4 regions of the Faecalimicrobium sp. JNUCC 81 genome follow, and region 3 is predicted to be linked to each of the others. Evidence: riboswitches for the same ligand, from Rfam matches in the RefSeq annotation. Region 3 holds a riboswitch; each other region holds the start of a gene.

Region 1 (5,431 bases), 1.3 Mb from region 3:
ATTTTGAATAAGATAAGACATTTTAGAAAAAATATATAATAATTGTATTTAAATAAATTTAAGGAGAATTTATATGAGTTATATATTATTGCTAATAGGTTTTATACTTCTTATAAAAGGAGCGGATGCATTTGTATCAGGCTCATCTTCAATAGCTAAAATTTTTAATGTACCATCATTAATTATAGGGCTTACAATAGTGGCATTTGGCACAAGTGCACCAGAAGCAGCTGTAAGTATAACAGCAGCATTACAGGGAAATAATGATATGGTAATTGCAAACGTAGTTGGATCAAATATATTTAATCTATTATTTGTTGTAGGTATTGCATCTATAATAAATCCTATAAAAGTACAAAAAAGTACTATAATAAAAGAGTTTCCTTTTGCAATTTTAGCATCAATAGTATTAATGATATTAGCGCATGATACTAAGTTTCAAGGATATAATCAAAACTTACTAACTAGAGCAGATGGTTTAATACTATTAGTATTGTTTTCTATATTTATGTATTACTTAATAGAAATGGCAATTACATCAAAAGAAGAAATGGAAATAGAACAGACAAGTCAACCAATGTCTATGAGTAAAAGTATAATAATGAGTATACTTGGTATTTTAGGGATAATTATAGGTGGTAACGTAGTTGTAAATTCAGCAAGTGATATAGCGCTATCTTGGGGTATGAGTCAAAACTTAGTAGGTCTTACAATAGTAGCTATAGGAACATCACTTCCGGAATTTGTTACCAGCATAATTGCAGCTAGAAAAGGTGAAAGTGATATAGCAATAGGTAATGTGGTTGGATCAAATATATTTAATATCTTATTTGTGTTAGGAATATCATCGACTATACATAACATACAAATACATCCAATAGTATTTATAGATATGTTAATTATGATAATTGTGACAGTATTAGGTTATATATTATCAGCAACTAAGAGAAAGATTAATAAAGGAGAGGGTGCTTTATTATCATTAATGTATATAGCATATATGGCATTTATAATAATAAGACAATAAAAATTTAACTGAGTATAAAAAGAGCGTTGCTATAAACAACGCTCTTTTTGTACTTAACTTTCTATACTTAATTCAAGTTTTTCTTCTTCTGATAGTTTTGATATTGTTATACCAGTTGCGCCATAGAATAATGATATTAGAGGACAAAGTAGGTTTAAAAATGCAAAAGGTAAAAATGCAAAAGATCCAACCCCAAGAGTAGCAGACATATAAGCCCCACAAGTATTCCAAGGAATTAAAGGTGAAGTTATTGTAGCACTATCTTCTAACGCGCGAGATAAATTCTTAGGAGATAATCCCTGCTTTATAAATGCCTCTTTGTACATACTTCCTGGTATTACTATAGCTAAATATTGATCTGCTACAGCTAAGTTAGTGCCTATACAAGTAAATATTGTTGCGGCGATTAATCCAAAAGTACCTTTAGCTACTTTTAATATAGCCTTTGCTAAAGCTTCAAGCATACCTGTTCTTTCTAATATACCGCCAGTAGTCAAAGCGCAAAGCATTAAAGATACAGTTCCTAACATACTATCAAGGCCACCACGACTAAGTAATTGATCAACAAAATCCATACCAGTAGTTGATACATATCCACCTTTAGCGACTAAAATTACATCAGCTATAGATGCACCTTGGAATATAACAGCTATAACCCCTCCCAATAAGGCACCAAATATTAGTCCAGGAATTGCTGGAACTTTTAGTATAACTAATATTATAACTGATGCAGGGACTAAAAGTAAAAATGGTGATAACGTATTATAATTACCTAAAAGTGCATTTTGTATTTGTGCTATTTGAGTAGTATCTATTTGGCTGCCAGCATATTTCATACCTATTATAGCGTAAAGTATAAGAGATATAACTAAAGCTGGAACAGTAGTATATAGCATGTGCTTAACATGATCAAATAGGTTAGTACCAGCCATCGCTGGAGCTAAGTTAGTTGTATCAGATAAAGGTGACATCTTATCTCCAAAGTAAGCACCAGAGATTATAGCACCTGCTATTATTTGAACAGGAATACCAAGTGCACTACCAATACCTAATAAAGCGATACCTATAGTACCAGCAGTAGTCCAAGAAGAACCTGTAGATATGGATACTATGGCACATATTAATGTTGTAGCTACTAAGAATATTCCTGGAGATAAAATGTTAAGTCCCCAATATATCATAGATGGAACTACACCAGATATAATCCAAGTTCCTATTAACATACCTACAATTAATAAAATAAGTATTGCTTGCATAGTTGTATTTATAGAAGCTAAAATTCCTTCTTCAAGTTCTTTCCAAGTATAACCAAGTTTAATAACTGCGACTGTTGCTGCAAATACTCCTCCTAATACTAAAGGTATATGTGCAGATATTTCATATTCTTTTAATACTACTAAACACGTCACTAGCACTGCAACTAAAAAACCTAAGCACAACAGCGAATCAAAAAGTGTTGCTTGTTTTTTTTCTCTTGTTTTCATAAAATCCTCCTGTAATGTATGTCGAATATAACGTCAAGGAGAAATTAGATATTAAAAAAAGTCCAGGATAAAAGAACTTATCCTAGACTTAAGCATTCAAAAAATGAATAGTATACTTAATCTAAAGATAGTACTCCACAATATAATTGTGACAGTGCCATATATATTATATATGACCCCAACATATAAGATTTAAAGCGTTACTTATATGTTTCGGCACAGTTACCTTTTATTTTGCTTCTTCGTGCTTACCTCCACAAAACTACTTATTAACGATGCGACCTCTACCATTAGTTATATCCGATATTTAATTTGATAAATAAATTATATCATATATTTTTTTATTTTTAAAGTTAAAAAAGAAAAAAGTAGCATATTATCAAAATTTGGATAACTAAATAAAACTTTTAAATTCAATGTGTTTAGGTTAGAATATAGTATGTAAAACATGCAAGGGAGTGATGAGATTGAGCAAGAAGAAATTTTATGCGGTAAGAAAAGGAAAAAAGACTGGAATATTTAATACTTGGAATGAATGTAAGATGCAAGTAGATGGATATTCTGGAGCAGAGTATAAAAGTTTTACTACAATTGATGAAGCAAAAGAATATATAGAAGGTAATAAAGCTACAATTTCAAAAAATCCCCAAAATAGTATAGAAGCCTATGTAGATGGAAGCTATGAACATTCTCTTAGAGCATATGGATCAGGTATAGTTATGATAAAAGATAACATAGTACAAAAAACTTATAGTGTAAAAGGGGAAGATGAATCTCTTGTGAGTATGAGAAACGTAGCAGGGGAGATAGAAGCTTCTAAAATTGCTATGAGATATTGTATAAGTAATAATATAGAAAATTTAACACTTTATTTTGATTATGAAGGCATTGAAAAGTGGTGCATAGGAGCATGGAAAACCAATAAAGAAGGTACTATAGAATATAAAAAGTTTTATGATTCAATAAAAGATAAGTTAAATGTTAAGTTTGTTAAGGTTAAAGCACACTCTGGTGATAAATATAATGAAGAAGCTGATAAATTAGCAAAAACTGCAATAGGAATATAAAAAGTCTTGTAATTAATTACAAGACTTTTTATTTATTAAAATATATTTATTTTCTTAAGGTTCCATATACATTTTTTAGTTCTGATTGAACTTTTACTGGATCATGTATGCTTTGATACATAGCATTTGCTAATATATTTGCCTGATCATAAGTCGATGTCCATGAGAAAATTCCACCTAAGCAATTTTCAAGTACGTATTGAGCTTTTAAAAATATTGATAGTGCATCATCATAAGACATTGCAAATTCACCATTTCTAACAAGGTATGGAACTTGAGCTTGTTTATCAAATCTAAATTCATATCCATTTTTATTTATATAATCTCTTCTTAAGTCATCATAAGATCTTGTTATAGTTGCACCTAATCTTCCGTAGAAAGGAATTCCAAGAAGAATTTTCTCAGAAGGCATTCCAGCAGATTCAAGATTTCTAACCATAGTATCTACGCTATACCCAGGAAGAGAAAGAGGTGAATCATAAAGGTTAGCTTGATGCTTCATTGCATTTGCTCCTGTTTCGCCAGCAGTAAAGTCATAGCTCATAAGATTAAAGTAGTCAATTATAGGAGCTATTGCACCTATATCAGCACTTTTAGTTATATATTCCATAGTACCGGTACCAGCTACACTTAGCCATGTATCTTCTCCTAAAACATCTCTTAATGCAGTAAGTAAAAGTGTAAAGTTTTCTTTATCTTCAGGTCTAGATTTTATTCCACCAGCGCTAGTGCTAGGATATTCCCAGTCTATATCTATACCATCTAATCCATATTGATTTACTAGTTTTTGAGCTTCCCTTGCAAAGTTATATCTAGAAGCAGGTGTTAAAGCTGCATCAGAAAATCCATCAGCACCCCAGCCGCCAATAGCGGCAATTACTTGCAAGCTAGGTTTTTCTGCTTTTAATTGTACTAATTGATTTAAAAATCTTGGAGTAGGAACAAATAAAGTTCCATCTGGATTTATTTCAACGAATGCGTAAATAACAGCATCTAAAAGTTGAGGGTCAACATTAGTAGGGTTTCCAAGAACATACTCCATAACTATAGGAGTTACATCTGGACAAAATGATATATCAACTGGTTGGAAATTTATATCTGTTATAGGCGGTCTAGTATTATTTTTTGAACAAGCCCCTAATTTCGGTTTTTTATTTGAATAGTTAGGTATATAATTTATTCCTTCGTAATTATCAACACTACTATTGTTATCTGGAACGAAACATAGATACCAATCTATACAAGAGTAGTTTTTATCACAATTGGAAACTTTATTTTTAAGTTCTTTATATGTTTTAGGATAAGGTAAAATTACGGGCATTCCAGGGAACCAGTTTGCAGGAGTAACAACACTATCTCTATCGCTAGTTTGTAAAGCTTCTATAATTCTAAGTATTTCAGGTATATTTCTTCCAGTTGTTAAAGGATAGTAAAGTATAGTCCTTAGAACTTGTTTATCATCTATAATAAATACAGATCGAATAGTTGATGTATTACTCATTTGTTCAGAAATCATACCATATAATTTAGCAACTCTCATATCTCTATCTTCAATAATAGGGAATGGGATCTCAACACCTGTTAGTTGAAAAATATTATAAATCCAAGCTAAATGAGAGCTATTACTATCAACGCTAAGTCCAATTAATTCAGTATTTCTTTTTTGAAATTCAGGGTAGTACTTAGCAAAGCATAAAAATTCAGTAGTACAGACTGGTGTAAAATCACCAGGATGTGAAAATAATACGACCCATTTACCTGAGTAGTCAGATAATTTAATAGGTCCCGATGTTGTATCAGCCTTGAAATCAGGAGCTTTTGATCCTAAACTTGGCAGACTTGGCATTTAAATC
Region 2 (5,431 bases), 840 kb from region 3:
AATAATGCCTGCATTAATGATAATGCTATTTTTGGTTTTCATACAAATACCATTAAAAGAAGTAGGAAAATCTTTTAAGAACGTTAAATTTACAATAGCATCTGTAGTTATGAATTTTATTTGGACTCCAATTATTGTATTTATTTTAGGTAGGTTATTTTTAAACAATCAACCAGAAACTTTAATAGGATTTGTTATGCTTATGGTAACTCCATGCACTGATTGGTATTTAATATTTACAGGTATTTCAAAAGGTAATGTTGCCTTAGGATCATCTGTTTTACCACTTAATTTAGTACTTCAATTAGTGTTATTGCCACTTTATATTTTTATAATAGGAGGAACTAGTGTAAGTATAAATATTGTAAGTTTAGCTAAAGGAGTTATATATAGCTTATTAGTACCACTTACATTAGCTATTATATTTAGGAAGGTTGCTATAAGTAAAATAGGAATTGAAAAATTTGAAGATAAGTTGACTTGCAAAGCGTGTGATTATCAAGGATATTTTTTAAACTTAGCGATAGTAGCAATGTTTGCATCACAAGGTAAGGTACTTTTAGAAAATCTTCAAATTTTATTAATACTATTAGTTCCTATATTATTATTTTTCTTAATAAATTTCATAGCAGGAAGATTTGTTGGAAAAATAATAAATTTAACTTATGAGGATAATGTATCATTAAACTTGACTACACTAGCTAGAAATTCTCCAATAGCACTTGCAATAGCAGTAGCAACATTTCCTGATAAGCCATTAATATCGTTAGCGCTTATAATTGGACCATTGATAGAACTTCCTATGCTATTTTTAATATCTAAAGTATTACTAAATATAAGAGAAAAAGAGCAGGTGGCATAGATTTAAATTTATATAAGTTTTATACAAATAAATAATATAATTTAGAAAAAGGCCATAGTCTCTATATAGAATCTATGGCCTTTTTTAGCTTATGAAAAGTTTATAGAATTAAAATTATACCTTAGCTTTATTAAATTCTATTTTAGTACTTAAAATAAAACCTAAAAATCCTCCTATTATAGCAGGTACTACCCAGTTGAATCCAAGACTTGAAAAAGGTAGCTTATGAATAAAGTCTATATTTAAACCTAAGTTTAAGCTATCAATAACTGTAAGTAAGCTAGTTAAAAGAGTTGCATAAGCTGCACCTTTGTAAATCTCATCTTTATTCAAAAGATTTTTTAAGAAACTCATTATAACTAGAACCAATGATATTGGATAAATAACTGTAAGTATAGGAATTGAAATAGAAATTATTTTATCAACTCCGAAGTTTGAAACTATTGTACTAAATGCACAGATAAAAACAACGATGTACTCATATTTTAACTTTTTATTAGTAATATATTCAAAGTATTTACCAGTAACAGAAGTTAATCCAATTGATGTAGTAAGGCATGCAAAAGCAACAACTACAGCAAGTATTAATGATCCAGTATTTCCTAGAAGCATATTTGAAATATTAACTAATAAAGTTGTTTGTGATATATTTGAATCATATATATTAGAAGCAGTAGCACCTAAGTATGCTAATCCACTATATACTAGTATAAGCCCTGCAGCTGCTAATAAAGCTGCTTTTATAGTAAGTTTTATGCTAGAAGTATTATTGTATCCTTTATCTAAAAATGATGACATTACAAGAGCTACAACTCCACCTACTCCAAGTGCACCCATAGTTTGGTAACCTTGAGTAATTCCATGTGAGAATAAGCTATTATTATTTATATTAGTATTTAAATTTCCAATAGGTGAGGCAATTCCTTTTATTATTAAGATAGCTAGGGTGATTAGTAATACAGGTGTTAAAAATTTCCCTATGATATCCATTACTTTAGTGGGTCTTATAGTTAATAAAAGTGTCAATGTAAAAAATAATACTGAGAAAATAATTGGATTAATAGAGCTAAATAATGGCTGTATACTCATTTCAAAAGTTGTAGCAGCTGTTCTTGGAACAACTAAAATAGGTCCAAGACAAAGCATCATTATAACTTCTAAACTAAATCCAAACTTCTTACCAGCTTTTTGAACAACTGCTTGGTAAGATCCAGCTTTTGCAACTGATATAATTGAAAGTATTATAATCCCAACATCAGCAAATAAGAAACCCAAGAAACTGATTAACCATTGACTACCCGAGGTTACTCCTATGTAGGGGGGGAAAATTAAGTTTCCAGCTCCAAATAATAGTGAAAATAATGCAAAACCAACAATAATTATATCTTTAAATTTTTTCATAGTCTTTCCTCTTTTCTTTATTTTTAATATAAAAAAGCCACATAGTACATTCACTATGTGGCTTTTAAAGGCCTAGGATTATAAAAACCACATAGTGTCTATCTATGTGGCAATTTGCATAACAAATTAATTTTAGCCATCATAGATACAAACAATTTAGTTTGTATCCATGATTTATATATTCATCATAAATACAAACTTAACTATAATAGCTAAAATAAAATATATTAAGTTTTGATATATTAGTCAAGTTCATATTTTTTATCATCTTAAAACTCCTTATTTTTTTAATACAGATTTAATTTTTATTTGTTAAAACCTATTATATATAGTAAATCTTTAAAATGCAAGACAAATTTTCAAAAAAAGTTAACTTAATTATACTTTTATAGTGTGTATATATTAACTATTCACTAATGATCTTAAGGGTTTGAGCAGTCCCTTGTACAGGAGAGGTTTCTTTTACAGAGCCTTTAAATGTTACTTCAACAATAAAACCTAACTCTAATTCAGAAAAATCAAATGAATTATCCATATCATATTTTTGAATCTTTGTATCTTTAGTTATATTAACGTATGCCTCATCGTAATTTGTATCATCTTCTAATTTACCTTCTACAAGTAGCGTTGAATTATCTTCATCTATATTTATAGACGTTACTTTTCCTCTTATATCAATTTTTCCTTGGTTATTATCAGAAGAACAACCAACTGTAAATAGTGATATTATGGACAAAAGTAGTAAAATTTTTTTCATTTTTAAATCCCCCAAATAAATTAATTAAAACTCTTAATAATAGTATATTGTTATTTACAATAAGACATGTACACTTTTTATATATGAATTTCAGGCGGTAATAAATCTATAACAAATTTGATGATTAATTTAATAAATTTATGGAGAACATATATGAATGAATAAATATAATAAAAAATATTAAAAATAACATTAAATATTGCACAATAAAAAACTAAAGAGTATAATCTTTTTAAGAAAAACGAAAACTAAATAGATACTGTAGAGGTCGCGGTACTTATGAGTACTAATAATGAGGTAAGCACAATGATTTATTAGAAAAGGAATTATCGCCGAAGGATATAACCTATGCTTTAAAGTTATATACCTGGGGATGTATAAAATATATGCATCACTGTCACAAATTTAATTTGTGTTGAGCTACATTTGAGGAATCATAATAGTGGTTTATTATTTATGATATTTATATCCCTTAAGTGTAACTTAAGGGATTTTTTATATATTAAGGGAGGTAATATAATGAAACTTCATGGAAGTATGTCTGTAAGAAATAATCAATTATATATAGGAAATGTAAGTTGCAGTGAACTTAGAGAAAAATATTTAACTCCGCTTTATGTATTTGATGAAGAGTTAGCAAGAGATAACTGCAAAAAATTTGTAAAGTATTTTAGAGTGGAAGAAGATGAAAATAGAGTGGCTTATGCAGGTAAGGCATTTTTACCAATATATATGTGTAATCTTATAAATGAGGAGAAGATGTATCTAGATGTAGTATCAGGAGGAGAGTTGTATACTGCACACAAAGCAAATTTTCCAATGGAGAAAATATTATTTCATGGAAGTAATAAAACGATGGATGAAGTAGAAATGGGAATAAACTTAGGTGTAGGAAGATTTGTGGTAGATAATTTTTATGAACTTGATTTAATAGAAAAGATTTGTAATAGAGAAAATAAAAAACAGAAAATATATTTTAGAATAACTCCTGGGATAGAGGCTCATACACATAATTATATAAAAACGGGTCAGATAGATTCTAAATTTGGATTTGTACTTGAAAATGGGGATTTAGATAGAGCAATAGAAGAAGTAAAAAAATATAAAAATATAGAACTAGTAGGCATTCATGCTCATATAGGGTCTCAAATATTTGATATAGATCCTTACTTAGATGAAGTGGTAATAATGATGAATTTAGTAAAAAGTATAAAAGAAAAATTCAATATAGAAATAAATGAAGTTGACTTAGGTGGCGGAATGGGTGTCTATTATACCAAAAAAGATAATGTCAAAACGATAAAAGAATATTGTGAAGCTATAATTAGTAAGGCAAAAGAAGTCTGTAGAGATATAGGAATAAAAGTTCCGATACTTGTAATAGAACCTGGAAGATCAGTAGTTGCAAATGCCGGAAGTACACTTTATACAGTAGGTTCCATAAAAAGCATAAAAAATGTTAGAACTTATGTAAGTGTAGATGGAGGGATGACAGATAATATAAGACCATCTCTATATAAAGCTAAATACGAGTGCTCTATTGCAAGTAAAATGGATCATAATGAAGTGAATAAAGTTACAATAGCAGGTAAATGTTGTGAAAGTGGAGATATATTAATAAAAGATGTAAATATAATGGATATAGAAACTTCAGATATATTAGTAGTATCTTCAACAGGAGCTTATGGTTATTCAATGGCGTCAAATTATAATAAAATGCCTAAACCAGCAGTAGTATCAGTATCAAATGGAAACTCTAGATTAATATGTAAAAGACAAAGTTATGAAGAACTTTTAGAATTAGAGATGCAATTAGAGCTAACATATTAAATAAAACTTATATATTAAACTTATAATAAAGTAGATTATAAATATTATTTACGATTTATAGTCTACTTTATTTTTTTATAATATTTAAATATAATTTATTATTACTATCAATACTAAAAATATGACTAGGTAAATTTCAATAAATAATTAAAATAAACATAAAAAAATCAATATAACTAAATAAAATATAAATACTTTATTTTTAAATTATGCTATAATCTAAAATGAAACAATATATGACAAAAAACGACTGCGAAGCTAAAAAATAACATATATTCAGACTTAATAAAAAAATACAAAGGAGATTAATTTATGCTACAAATAGCAGATTTGATTAACACTATAATACAATCAGTTTTATTAGCATATATTCCTTACTATTGTGTCAAAAAAGATGGACTAATCCAAGGTAAAGCAAATCACATAAGGTTAGCAATAAATATAATTGCAATGTTTTTATCTATATCTACATTGACCCGTATAATGGGAGGAACATCTTTATCAATTATATCTATGAATATATCATGTATGGTGATATTAACTTGTTTTTATATTAAAAACTATGAAAAAATAATAATTGC
Region 3 (5,431 bases):
TTTAGAAATCGCTATTTTTTCTTATTTTTTTAAACTATTTTTTTAAATCTTTGTTATTTTTTTATTTAATTTTCAGTTTTTTCTAAAAAAAACCATTTACTTTTGTCGAAAATTATTTTATACTCATAATTGTTCAAAGGCATCTTCGATCGCCGCGGGGAAAACACTACCAAGAAAATTGGTTAGTTATAATTTTTTAATTAGGAGGAAAATTAAAATGACACAAATTTTAACAGGTACTGCATTATTATTAGTAGTATTGGCATTATTCACTTTATTCAGTTACAAAGCGCCACAAGGAATGAAGGCAATGGGAGCATTAGCAAACGCTGCTTGTGCTAGTTTCTTAGTTGAAGCTTTCCATGCATCAGTATTTGGTGACTTAATGGGTATAAAATTCTTAGGTGCAGTTGGAGCTGCAAACGGTTCACTAGGTGGAGTTGCAGCTGGTATATTAGTACCACTTGCATTAGGTGTATCTCCAGTTTACGCTGTATTAACAGGTTTAGCTTGTTCAGGATTTGGTATACTTCCAGGTTTCATAGCTGGTTATATAACATCATTCGTTGTTAAATTCTTAGAAAAGAAAGTTCCAGCAGGACTTGATTTAATAGTTATAATATTAGTAGGAGCTCCATTAGCTAGATTTGTAGCTATGAATATGTCTCCAATAGTTGATGGTACTTTATTACAAATCGGTCAAGTTTTAATACAAGCGGCTGATGCTTCTCCAATAGTTATGGGTCTTATACTTGGTGGATTAATAACAGTTGTTGCAACTGCTCCACTTAGTTCAATGGCATTAACTTCAATAATAGGTTTAACAGGTGTACCAATGGCTATAGGTGCTTTAGCAGTATTTGGTTCTTCTTTCATGAACTATGTATTCTTCTCAAAAATGAAGTTTGGTTCAAAGAAAGATACAATATCAGTTGCAATAGAACCATTAACTCAATCAGATATAATATCTGCTAATCCATTACCAGTTTACTGTACTAACTTTATAGGTGGAGCTATGTCTGGTATAATAGTTGCTTCTATGGGTCTTACTGTATCAACTCCTGGTATGGCTACTCCAATAGCAGGTTTTGCAATAGCACTTGCTCAAAACGGAGGTAAAGCTTTAATAGCTGCTGCAGGATGTATAGTAGTAAGTATAATTGGAGCATTCATAGGACATGCAATATTCAAAAATACAAAAATAAAAACAGCTGCTGAAATCAGAGGAACTCAACCAGATGATTTAATAGCTTAATATAAAAAAAGAACACAGATGAATCTGTGTTCTTTTTTATATTCTTTAATTATTGGTGCGGATGAAGGGAGTCGAACCCCCACGCCATAGGCGCCAGATCCTAAGTCTGGTGCGTCTGCCAATTCCGCCACATCCGCCAATATTTATTTCAATATAATTGTAGTCCTATTTAATTTGTTTAGCAACAATTTTATCTTATTATTTTTCTTGTTAATGTACCTATACCTAATCCCATCATAATAATACCTATTATCATTTCAAAATTAGATACCATATAACTAATTTCTGAAGGTTGACCATTGTTAACACCAATACCACCAAACATTCCTACACTCAAGTTTAAAGTTTCATTAAAGTCTCCAATCACTTCAAATAAACTTAAGCTACCTATACTAGATAATGTGTAATGTATATCTTTTGCTTTATCTATAGTTACACCCGTAAACATATATATAACTGCAAATGTAAATATTATTGCTAATCCTGAAAACAATGCAAATTCAGGTCTTTCACCATATCCACATGTAAGCCAAGCTATAGTCGATGTAAGCTTTGGAAGTGGTTTCTTAAGTGATTTACGTTCAGTACATTTTGCTAAATAATAATATTCACCAAAGTTATTATTTAATGTATTTTCCTTAAACTTATCTGCTAGTGTTTCATATGTCATATAAACACCTTCGTATTCTTGTTTTATTTTCTCTCTTATTGGTATTTTATCAAAGTATGTTTTTTCATCAAATTTAGTTTTATAATCATCATTAAAATCTAAATTTGTTATATAATAATTAGTCATCTTAAATCCACTCATATCACAATCTTTTATAGTTATCATATTTAGTTCACTTTTATCTATTATTGTACATTTCATAAATGTTTGTTCAAAAGCAGTGTCTTTTATATTACAATTTTCAAATATACAATATGAGATATCACTATTTAAAAATTTTACGTACATTTTACAATTATAAAAACTACATGATAAATTATCTTTCTTATTTAATGATGGAGATTGTTCTGTATCTTCTTTTATTAATATACAATTTTCAAAAACTACCCCACCATCAGCAAATGTACAATCTTCAAATGTACATCCTACGAATCTGCAATCTTTAAATTTAACATTTTTAAAATTACAATCCTTAAATTTAGTACAAATCATATCCTCATTGATAATTTCATGAAAATCAACTTCGTCTAGCACACCTTTTTTACCAAACTCCTGACCATTAAATGTAGTATAGCTATACTTTGGACTTGGTCTATATCCTACTAAATCTTCATCTCTATGCTTCACCATGTATTTATATACATTTTCGTTATTTTTTTTTCTTCTTTCTAATTGTTGTCTTGCAACTTCATTTTCTTCTTTAAAATTTATATAACTCATAATTTACTCCTTTAAAATCTAATTAAACTGTTGTAAAATAAAACGCACTGATATATCAGTACGTTTTATTTTTATTATTTACTTTTAATTTAAAAATATACTATCTCGCTATTATAAACTTCAATTATATATTTATTATTTGTTATATAAACTACGTTCTACTTTGTAGCTTCTAATTTTTCTTCGTCTACTGTTTTTCCAAATATCTGAACACCTACATAAATTGCTAATATCGAAATTGGTAAAACTATATAAATAGGTAAACCAAATCCTGCTGGTATATATCCAAATAAGACTGTTATCGCCGCCACAAATAATGCATATGGCATTTGTGTCTTAACATGTTCTATATGATCACATCCAGCCCCCATAGATGATAATATTGTTGTATCTGATATGGGTGAACAATGATCTCCAAATATAGCACCTGTTAAAACTGCGCTTGTACTTACTATTATAAATGACATTTCTGGATTTATTGAGTGAGCTAGAGGTACTGCTAAAGGCATTAATATTCCCATTGTTCCATAAGCTGTTCCTGTAGAAAATGATATTACAGCTCCTAATATAAATATTATACTTGGTAATAAGAAATATGGTAATGTACCTGATAATAATTCTACTAAATATTTAGCTGTACCTAATTCTTTTATTACTGAACTTAATGACCAAGCAAGTATTAATATAACACCTGTTATTACTAAAGTTTTCATACCATCCACCCAAACATCTATTGCTTCACTAACTGTAAATATTTTCTTACTCACCGCCATAACCATCGCAACTATTCCTGCAAATAATGCTGATTGGAATAAAGCTATTGATGCATCAGATGCACTAAAAGCTTCTCTTATCGACTCAAATGAGAATGGTGATAATTTAAATAATTCTATTAAAGTAGCATCATCTGAAGCCATTATAGATGAATATCCACTATAGTAAAATGCTATTAATGCAGTTACTATTAAAGTACCTATTGGTATTATTGCATTCCATATACTTAATTTAACACCTTCTTTTGGTTCTAAATCTGAGTGCTCATCTTTAGTAGTTGCAACTTCTAGGTTGGTTAAACCACTTCTTCTAGCCTTTAATTCCGCCTTTCTCATTGGACCAAAATCTTTCATTAATAATGTTGTCACTACTATAAATGCTAATATTAATATATTGTAGAATCTATATGGTATAGTATTTAAAAATACTCCAAAAGCATCTGTCTCTACTCCTATACCTACAAATGCATCATTTATAAGTCCAACTTCAAGTCCTATCCATGTTGATATTATAGCAAGGCCTGCTATTGGTGCTGCTGTAGCATCTATTATGAAAGCTAATCTTTCTCTAGATATTTTCATTTTATCAGCTACTGGTCTCATCATCGGACCTATTATTAATGAATTTGCATAGTCATCAAAGAATACTAAAAGTCCTGAAAACCATGTTATCATTTGTGTTCCTTTTGGAGTTTTTGCTCTTTTAGCAAGAGCTTCAGCTATAGCTTTAGCTCCACCCATCTTAGCTACAAGGTTTATTACTCCACCAATTGCTAAAACTTGAAGTATTATACCTGCATTCCATGGATCAGCTAATGAACTCAATGCTCTGTTTACTACATCTAAAAATGATAATATTAACGCATTAAGCATATTAGTGTTTGATAAACTAATTATGAAACTTCCTGACATAATACCTATAAATAGAGAAACTACTACGTTTTTAGTTATAAATGCAAGTATTATTGCTACTATTGGCGGTATTAAAGTAAATACTCCAAATTTTTGTGAATTAATTGATGCAATATCAGCCTCAGCTGCAAAAACTAATGGTGATGATAGTAAGAATACTATCATTGTTAAAAATATAATCCTTAAATTTCTACTGTTCATAAAAATTCCCCCTTATTTATTTTTGTGAATAGGTTTAGGGTATAAAAAAAGCCTTGAGTTTACACTCAAGGCTATAAAATTATGTACACAAATAAAACTATACTATAATAATTCCTTAAATGTAGCTCACCACAAAACAAGTTTGTGACAGTGATGCATATATTTTATGCATCCCCAGACATATAACCTTAAAGCATCAGTTATATACTTCGGCGATAATTCCTTTCCTAATAAGTCTTTGTGCTTACCTCATTATTAGTACTGATAAGTATCGCGCCTCTACCCTTTATGTTTATTCACTTTTAATTTAAGTAGAGTATACATTATACTTTTATAAGTTGCAAGACAATTTTGAATCTTTTTTATTTTAATTTACATTTATTAAATTTTATGATAATATTTATAAATACTTCTTGAAAAATTTGAATATTTTTTATTTTTCATAATATTTAATGTCAAAATATAAAATTATTAAAAGAATTTTATTAAATTTATATTATAAATGTATAAAAAATGATATTTTAAATTTATATAAATTTATTAAATTTTTAAGTTCTATTAAGATAAATTTAAATTTTATTTTAATCTTTTTTATTTTACATTCATGTAAGTTTAATTAATTAAGTGTTTTTTATTTCTCCTTTATTTTTATAACGGCGTTTTTTGTCAAACGCTTTATTTTTTTATTTACTTTTTAACAATAACTATATTATAATCAAGTATGTTAGATTTTAATTATTGGTTATTGAGGAGAGTTTTTAGTATGAAAAAATATACTTACGAAGAAGTAAAAATGATGTATGGAAAAATTAGTCCATTTGAATTTAAGGATAAATTAATAGATTTAGCAAAATACAATGCTGAAATAAAAAATATAGCTATGCTTGATGCAGGCAGAGG
Region 4 (5,431 bases), 180 kb from region 3:
GATATATTTTTTGAATGTTCTCCAATTCTTTCAATATCATTTACAGTACTAAAAAGATTATCTATATCTTCAATTAAATCATGTTGTATTGATTTTTTAGATAATTTTAAAAGATAGCTTATTAAACTTTTTTGAAAATCATTAATTATTTTCTCTTTTTCAAAAGTTACCTTCACTTCTTTTTCTGACTTATTAACAAAACTTTTGATAGAACTTTCTAAACATTCTTTAGCAACTTCTCCCATTTTAAGAGTTTCCTTGATAGCATTTGAAAAAGCAATAGACGGAGTCTCCAATACTCTTTCGTCAAGATAAGTTTTATTATTTTCTTCATCTGCATCACTAGGAACAATTTTCATCGCTAATTTTACTATATATTTCGAGAAAGGAAGTAAAATTAAAACTGATACTATGTTAAAAATTGTATGAGTATTAGCTATTTGTCTAGCTATATCATTTGGATTTATTTTAGTAACTATAGATACTGTTGGCCTATTTAAAAGTATTAAAAATAATAATGTTCCTATTACATTAAATAATAGATGCATAATTGCTGCCCTTTTGGCATTTCTATTAGCTCCAATACTTGAAATTATTGATGTTACACAAGTACCAATATTTTGACCATATAGTATTGGTAGGGCAGCATTTAAAGGAATTAATCCTTGTGATGCAAGAGCTATTAACATTCCCATAGAAGCACTTGAACTTTGAACAATTGCAGTTATTCCAAAACCTAATAGTAAACCTAATACAGGTCTTTGTCCAAATCCTACTAATGCGTCTGTAAATCCTTTAAATTCAGCCAATGGTTTTACTGCATCTTTCATAAACTCCATTCCTGTAAATAAAATTCCAAATCCAAGTAATATCTCCGCTAAGTTTCTTATCTTAGATTTCGATGAAAATAAATATAATATAATACCTATACCTAAAGTAATAGGAGCTAAACCTTCTAAATTGAAACTTACAAGTTGAGCTGTAACTGTAGTTCCAATATTTGCTCCCATTATAACTCCTATTGCTTGATTCAAAGTCATTATTCCAGCATTTACAAATCCAACTACCATTACAGTAGTAGCGCTAGAACTTTGTATAATTGCAGTTACAAGTGTTCCTACTAAAACTCCTATAATTATATTACTAGTTAAAAGTTCTATTATTCTTTTTAATTTATCTCCTGCGGATTTTTGTAAACCCTCTCCCATTAAATTCATTCCATACAAAAAAAGTCCTAATCCTCCTAAGAGACTTATCGCTATATTCAAATGCATCCCTCCTTTTTATGTTTAAATATTATAAGCTTAGGATTATCTATTTTTACAGTTATAATTCATAAATAAACTTTAATTTAAACAATATTAGATAAGTATTTTCTAATCCTATAACATTAGAATATTAATATAATTCTTGGTTAAATTATTAATGACTAAATGTATTAAGGAGGAAATCATGGCTAAAAATAAAAACAATAAAAAAGCTAAAAATACAAAATTAGAAATAGCAGAAGAACTTAATATTGAACCAAGATTAAGACCTTCTAAGACTGGATCTGTAAGCCAAAATACCGCAAGACCCGTAAGTTCTCATAAATAGATATTAAATTATTTATTCACAAAAGCACTACTTAATTAAAAAAAGTAGTGCTTTTTACATATTATAAATCAAAATTTGTACTAGCTAAATACAGAAAACATTTTCTTTTTTCTATTGACTTATTATTTATTTAAGTTATAATTTTAAACAACAAGTAGATAACTGAGATAGAGGCGCGAAATTTAAAAGTAATATTATGGAGGTAAGCTCAATGAAGTAATATAAAAGGAAATTTCGCCGAAGTGAATAGTTAATAGCTTTAATACTATTTGCTGGACTTATGTAGAATATATATAAGACTGTCACAATTCGTGAAGAGCTATTTTCAATGAAAACGTACGATACATTCATATTATTGTATGAAGTTTTCGTATTTTCGTCATGGGTATAGGCTCATGGCTTTTTTATTGTCAAAAAATTTTATATTATCTTAGTTACCTGCTTATGGAAAAACATTACCATAAGGAGGATAATTAAAATGAATGAGCAAAGTCAAGAGTTAAAAAGAGGTTTAAAAGCAAGGCACCTAAATATGATAGCACTAGGTGGTTCTATTGGGACAGGTATATTTCTTGCAATGGGAAATACTATTAATCAAGCTGGTCCTGGTGGAGCATTAGTGGCATATAGTTTAGTAGGTATTATGGTTTATTTTTTAATAACAAGTTTAGGAGAAATGGCGACTTTTATGCCTATATCCGGATCCTTCAGTTCCTATGCCTCTAAATTTATAGACCCTGCACTTGGGTTTGCACTCGGATGGAATTACTGGTACAACTGGGCTATAACAATAGCAGCTGAAATGGTCGCTGGTTCTTTAATTATGAAATATTGGTTTCCTAATATTTCTGGAATTTATTGGAGCTTATTATTTTTAGTTATAATCGTTTCTTTAAACTTTTTATCATCAAAAGCATACGGTGAATCTGAATATTGGTTTGCTGGAATAAAATTAGTCACTATAATTATTTTTTTAATAATAGGCACTTTGATGATACTTGGAATAATGGGCTCTAGTAATATAGGCTTTCATAATTATTTTATATCTGATGGTCCATTTCATGGTGGATTAAAGTCGATATTTGCTATTTTTTTAATTGCAGGTTTCTCATTTCAAGGTACAGAACTTATAGGCGTTGCCGCTGGTGAAAGTGAAAATCCTGAAAAGACTATCCCAAGAGCTATAAAATCGATATTTTGGAGAATACTTATATTTTATTTAGGAACAATAATCGTTTTAGGTGCTATAATCCCTTTTACACAGGCAGGAGTTTCTGAAAGCCCTTTTACAATGGTATTTGAAAAAGCAGGTATAGCTGGAGCTGCTTCCCTTATGAATGCCGTAATATTAACTTCTGTATTATCTGCTGGTAACTCTGGTATGTATGCATCAACTAGAATGCTTCATTCTATGGCTAAAGAAGGTATGGCTCATAAAATTTTTGCAAAAACTAATAAAAGAGGTGTGCCTGTAAATGCTTTAATATTAACTACTATAGTCGCTTCTTTTTGTTTCTTGACGGGTATATTTGCAGAAAGTACTGTTTATGTTTGGTTGGTTGCTGCCTCTGGACTTGCTGGATTTATATCATGGTTTGGTATAGCAATTTGTCACTATAGATTCAGAAAAGTTTATGTTCATCAAGGTAATAATTTAAAAGATTTAAAATTTAAAGCTAAGTTGTATCCATTTGCACCTATATTATCACTATTAATGTGTATGATTATTATAATAGGTCAAGGATTTTCTTATATAAAACCCGATGGAATTGACCTTAATGGGCTAATAGCTTCTTACATCGGTATTCCTTTATTTTTAGGATTATATATTGGTTATAAAGTTAAATTTAAAACTAAGGTTGTTCCTCTAAATGAAGTTGATTTAACCTATACTGAAAATACTGATAAATATTTACAAGAAGTTAAAAAATAAATACTTATTATATAAAAAAGAGTATAGACAAAATGTCTATACTCTTTTTTATCCTACAAGCATAAATATAAAGTGTGCAGATGCACCAGCACATATACCACCTATTGTATGTGATAATATTGCTTTACTTGTTATTTGTCTAGCATCTAAAGCATCCATCATACCTACATGCGTACTTAAATATCCACTCCAACACATTCCCATAGCTGTAAATACTGCTATATCATTTGGAGTTACTATGCCATCTGTTATAAACTTAGGTACAAGTGACATCGCTGCTCCAACAGCCCCTAATGATGTAATTGGGAATGATATAGCTTCTGGTGATGTAAAACCAAATAATGGCTCTAATATAAATCTAAGCTTTTCTCCTATAATTGGAAGCAGTCCTATACCTTCATATGCTGCACCTGTATATACTGCAGCCCCAGTATTAGGATCAGTAGATGGACCAAATGTTAATAACATTACTACGGTACATACAACTAGCACTCCCGGTATTATCGCTAGTCCTAATTCTACTCCACTTTTTCCCCCTTCTAACATTGCATCTAAAAACCTCTGGAATACATTTCCTTCTCTAATCTCTCTTAAATCTTCACTTCTAGATAATTTTAAATTACTTAAATCTTGCTCAGAACTATACTTATAAAACTTTTTTGTAAAGTGTAACATTATCCTTACACTTACGATACTTCCTATTATCGCACCAATATTTCCTATTATTGCAGGTAATACATACTGTTCACCTTGAGATATCATAAATGTAGTTACTATAAGTCCCATTCCAAAAGATGTACCTAAATTACATAAAGCTGGGATTTGATAGTTTTTAAAATATTTAGTAAATGATTTATCTTTGCTAAATGATATTATTGCAGGGTTATCTGATAAATAAGTAGTTATTGCACCAGCTATGCTCGCTCCGGGTAGTCCATATAAGGGTTTCATAAAAATGGCAAATATTTTGTTAAGTAGTTCTATTACACCAAACTCTGATAATAGTGCACTTAATGCACCTGCTAATACTGCCATTGCCATTATTAAAAATACTGTGTTTAAAAGTAAGTCATGTGCTGTGTTCATAATAACTTTAAACATTATTCCAGCACCCATGATATTAGCTACATATAAAAATCCAGCTAATAAAAGTCCAGTAAATACAAAAGCTTCTATGCCTATGGCTTTTGTACTTCTTTTTGATATGCCTTTTTCCATATAAATTTCGTCTCCCTTATTAAATTTTGTGACTAAGAGCATCTTTGTAAAATAACTTTTAATCTGCGTTTACAATATTATACAATAAATAAAGTTATTAATCTATACAAACTTACTTATATCAATGTATCAATAGAATAAAAATGGGAGAGAATTTTTTAATTCTCTCCCATTTCTATTATTTACTCGTTATGAGCTACGTTCATATTTTTTACTACATAGTTTACTAAATCAACAGTTCTTGTTGAGTAACCCCACTCATTATCATACCAAGAAACTACTTTAACCATGTTGTTTTCTAACACCATAGTTGATAATCCATCTATTATAGATGATCTTGAATCTCCTTTGTAATCAACTGATACAAGTGGTTTTTCACTATAGCCTAATATTCCATTTAGTTTACCTTCAGATGCTTCTTTTAAAGCAGCATTTACTTCTTCTACAGTTACTTCTTTTTTCAGTTCACATACTAAGTCTACTAAAGAAACTGTTGGAGTCGGAACCCTTACTGAAAATCCATTTAATTTACCTTGTAATTGAGGTAATACTTTTGCAACAGCTTTTGCAGCACCCGTTGTAGTTGGTATCATTGATTCAGCTGCCGCCCTTGCTCTTCTTAAATCTTTATGATTTTTATCTAATATTTGTTGATCATTTGTATATGAATGTATAGTAGTCATT

Evidence for each region. A riboswitch is a leader RNA that binds a small molecule or an ion and turns the genes downstream of it on or off. The one in region 3 is predicted to bind lysine.
Region 1: linked by a shared signal. The riboswitch ahead of nhaC (Na+/H+ antiporter NhaC) and the one ahead of JNUCC81_RS13205 (Na+/H+ antiporter NhaC family protein) in region 3 are both predicted to bind lysine.
Region 2: linked by a shared signal. The riboswitch ahead of lysA (diaminopimelate decarboxylase) and the one ahead of JNUCC81_RS13205 (Na+/H+ antiporter NhaC family protein) in region 3 are both predicted to bind lysine.
Region 4: linked by a shared signal. The riboswitch ahead of JNUCC81_RS12305 (amino acid permease) and the one ahead of JNUCC81_RS13205 (Na+/H+ antiporter NhaC family protein) in region 3 are both predicted to bind lysine.

The regions. Positions count from the first base shown of each region.
Region 1 is NZ_CM132203.1:1,325,275-1,330,705, forward strand. It holds gene JNUCC81_RS06635 (calcium/sodium antiporter) at 74-1,027, shown strand; gene nhaC (Na+/H+ antiporter NhaC) at 1,081-2,511, opposite strand; lysine riboswitch at 2,632-2,806, opposite strand; gene JNUCC81_RS06645 (ribonuclease H1 domain-containing protein) at 2,973-3,578, shown strand; gene JNUCC81_RS06650 (peroxiredoxin) at 3,625-5,424, opposite strand.
Region 2 is NZ_CM132203.1:1,784,022-1,789,452, forward strand. It holds gene JNUCC81_RS08810 (arsenic resistance protein) at 1-862, shown strand, start outside; gene brnQ (branched-chain amino acid transport system II carrier protein) at 977-2,263, opposite strand; gene JNUCC81_RS08820 (DUF3221 domain-containing protein) at 2,670-3,020, opposite strand; lysine riboswitch at 3,275-3,451, shown strand; gene lysA (diaminopimelate decarboxylase) at 3,540-4,850, shown strand; gene JNUCC81_RS08830 (sensor histidine kinase) at 5,163-5,431, shown strand, end outside.
Region 3 is NZ_CM132203.1:2,627,345-2,632,775, forward strand. It holds gene JNUCC81_RS13190 (PTS sugar transporter subunit IIC) at 218-1,255, shown strand; tRNA gene JNUCC81_RS13195 (tRNA-Leu) at 1,309-1,392, opposite strand; gene JNUCC81_RS13200 (pentapeptide repeat-containing protein) at 1,446-2,645, opposite strand; gene JNUCC81_RS13205 (Na+/H+ antiporter NhaC family protein) at 2,804-4,531, opposite strand; lysine riboswitch at 4,646-4,821, opposite strand; gene aspD (aspartate 4-decarboxylase) at 5,295-5,431, shown strand, end outside.
Region 4 is NZ_CM132203.1:2,447,965-2,453,395, forward strand. It holds gene JNUCC81_RS12295 (Na/Pi cotransporter family protein) at 1-1,268, opposite strand, end outside; gene JNUCC81_RS12300 (hypothetical protein) at 1,453-1,596, shown strand; lysine riboswitch at 1,757-1,926, shown strand; gene JNUCC81_RS12305 (amino acid permease) at 2,075-3,529, shown strand; gene JNUCC81_RS12310 (CD0519/CD1768 family membrane protein) at 3,578-4,747, opposite strand; gene gap (type I glyceraldehyde-3-phosphate dehydrogenase) at 4,930-5,431, opposite strand, start outside.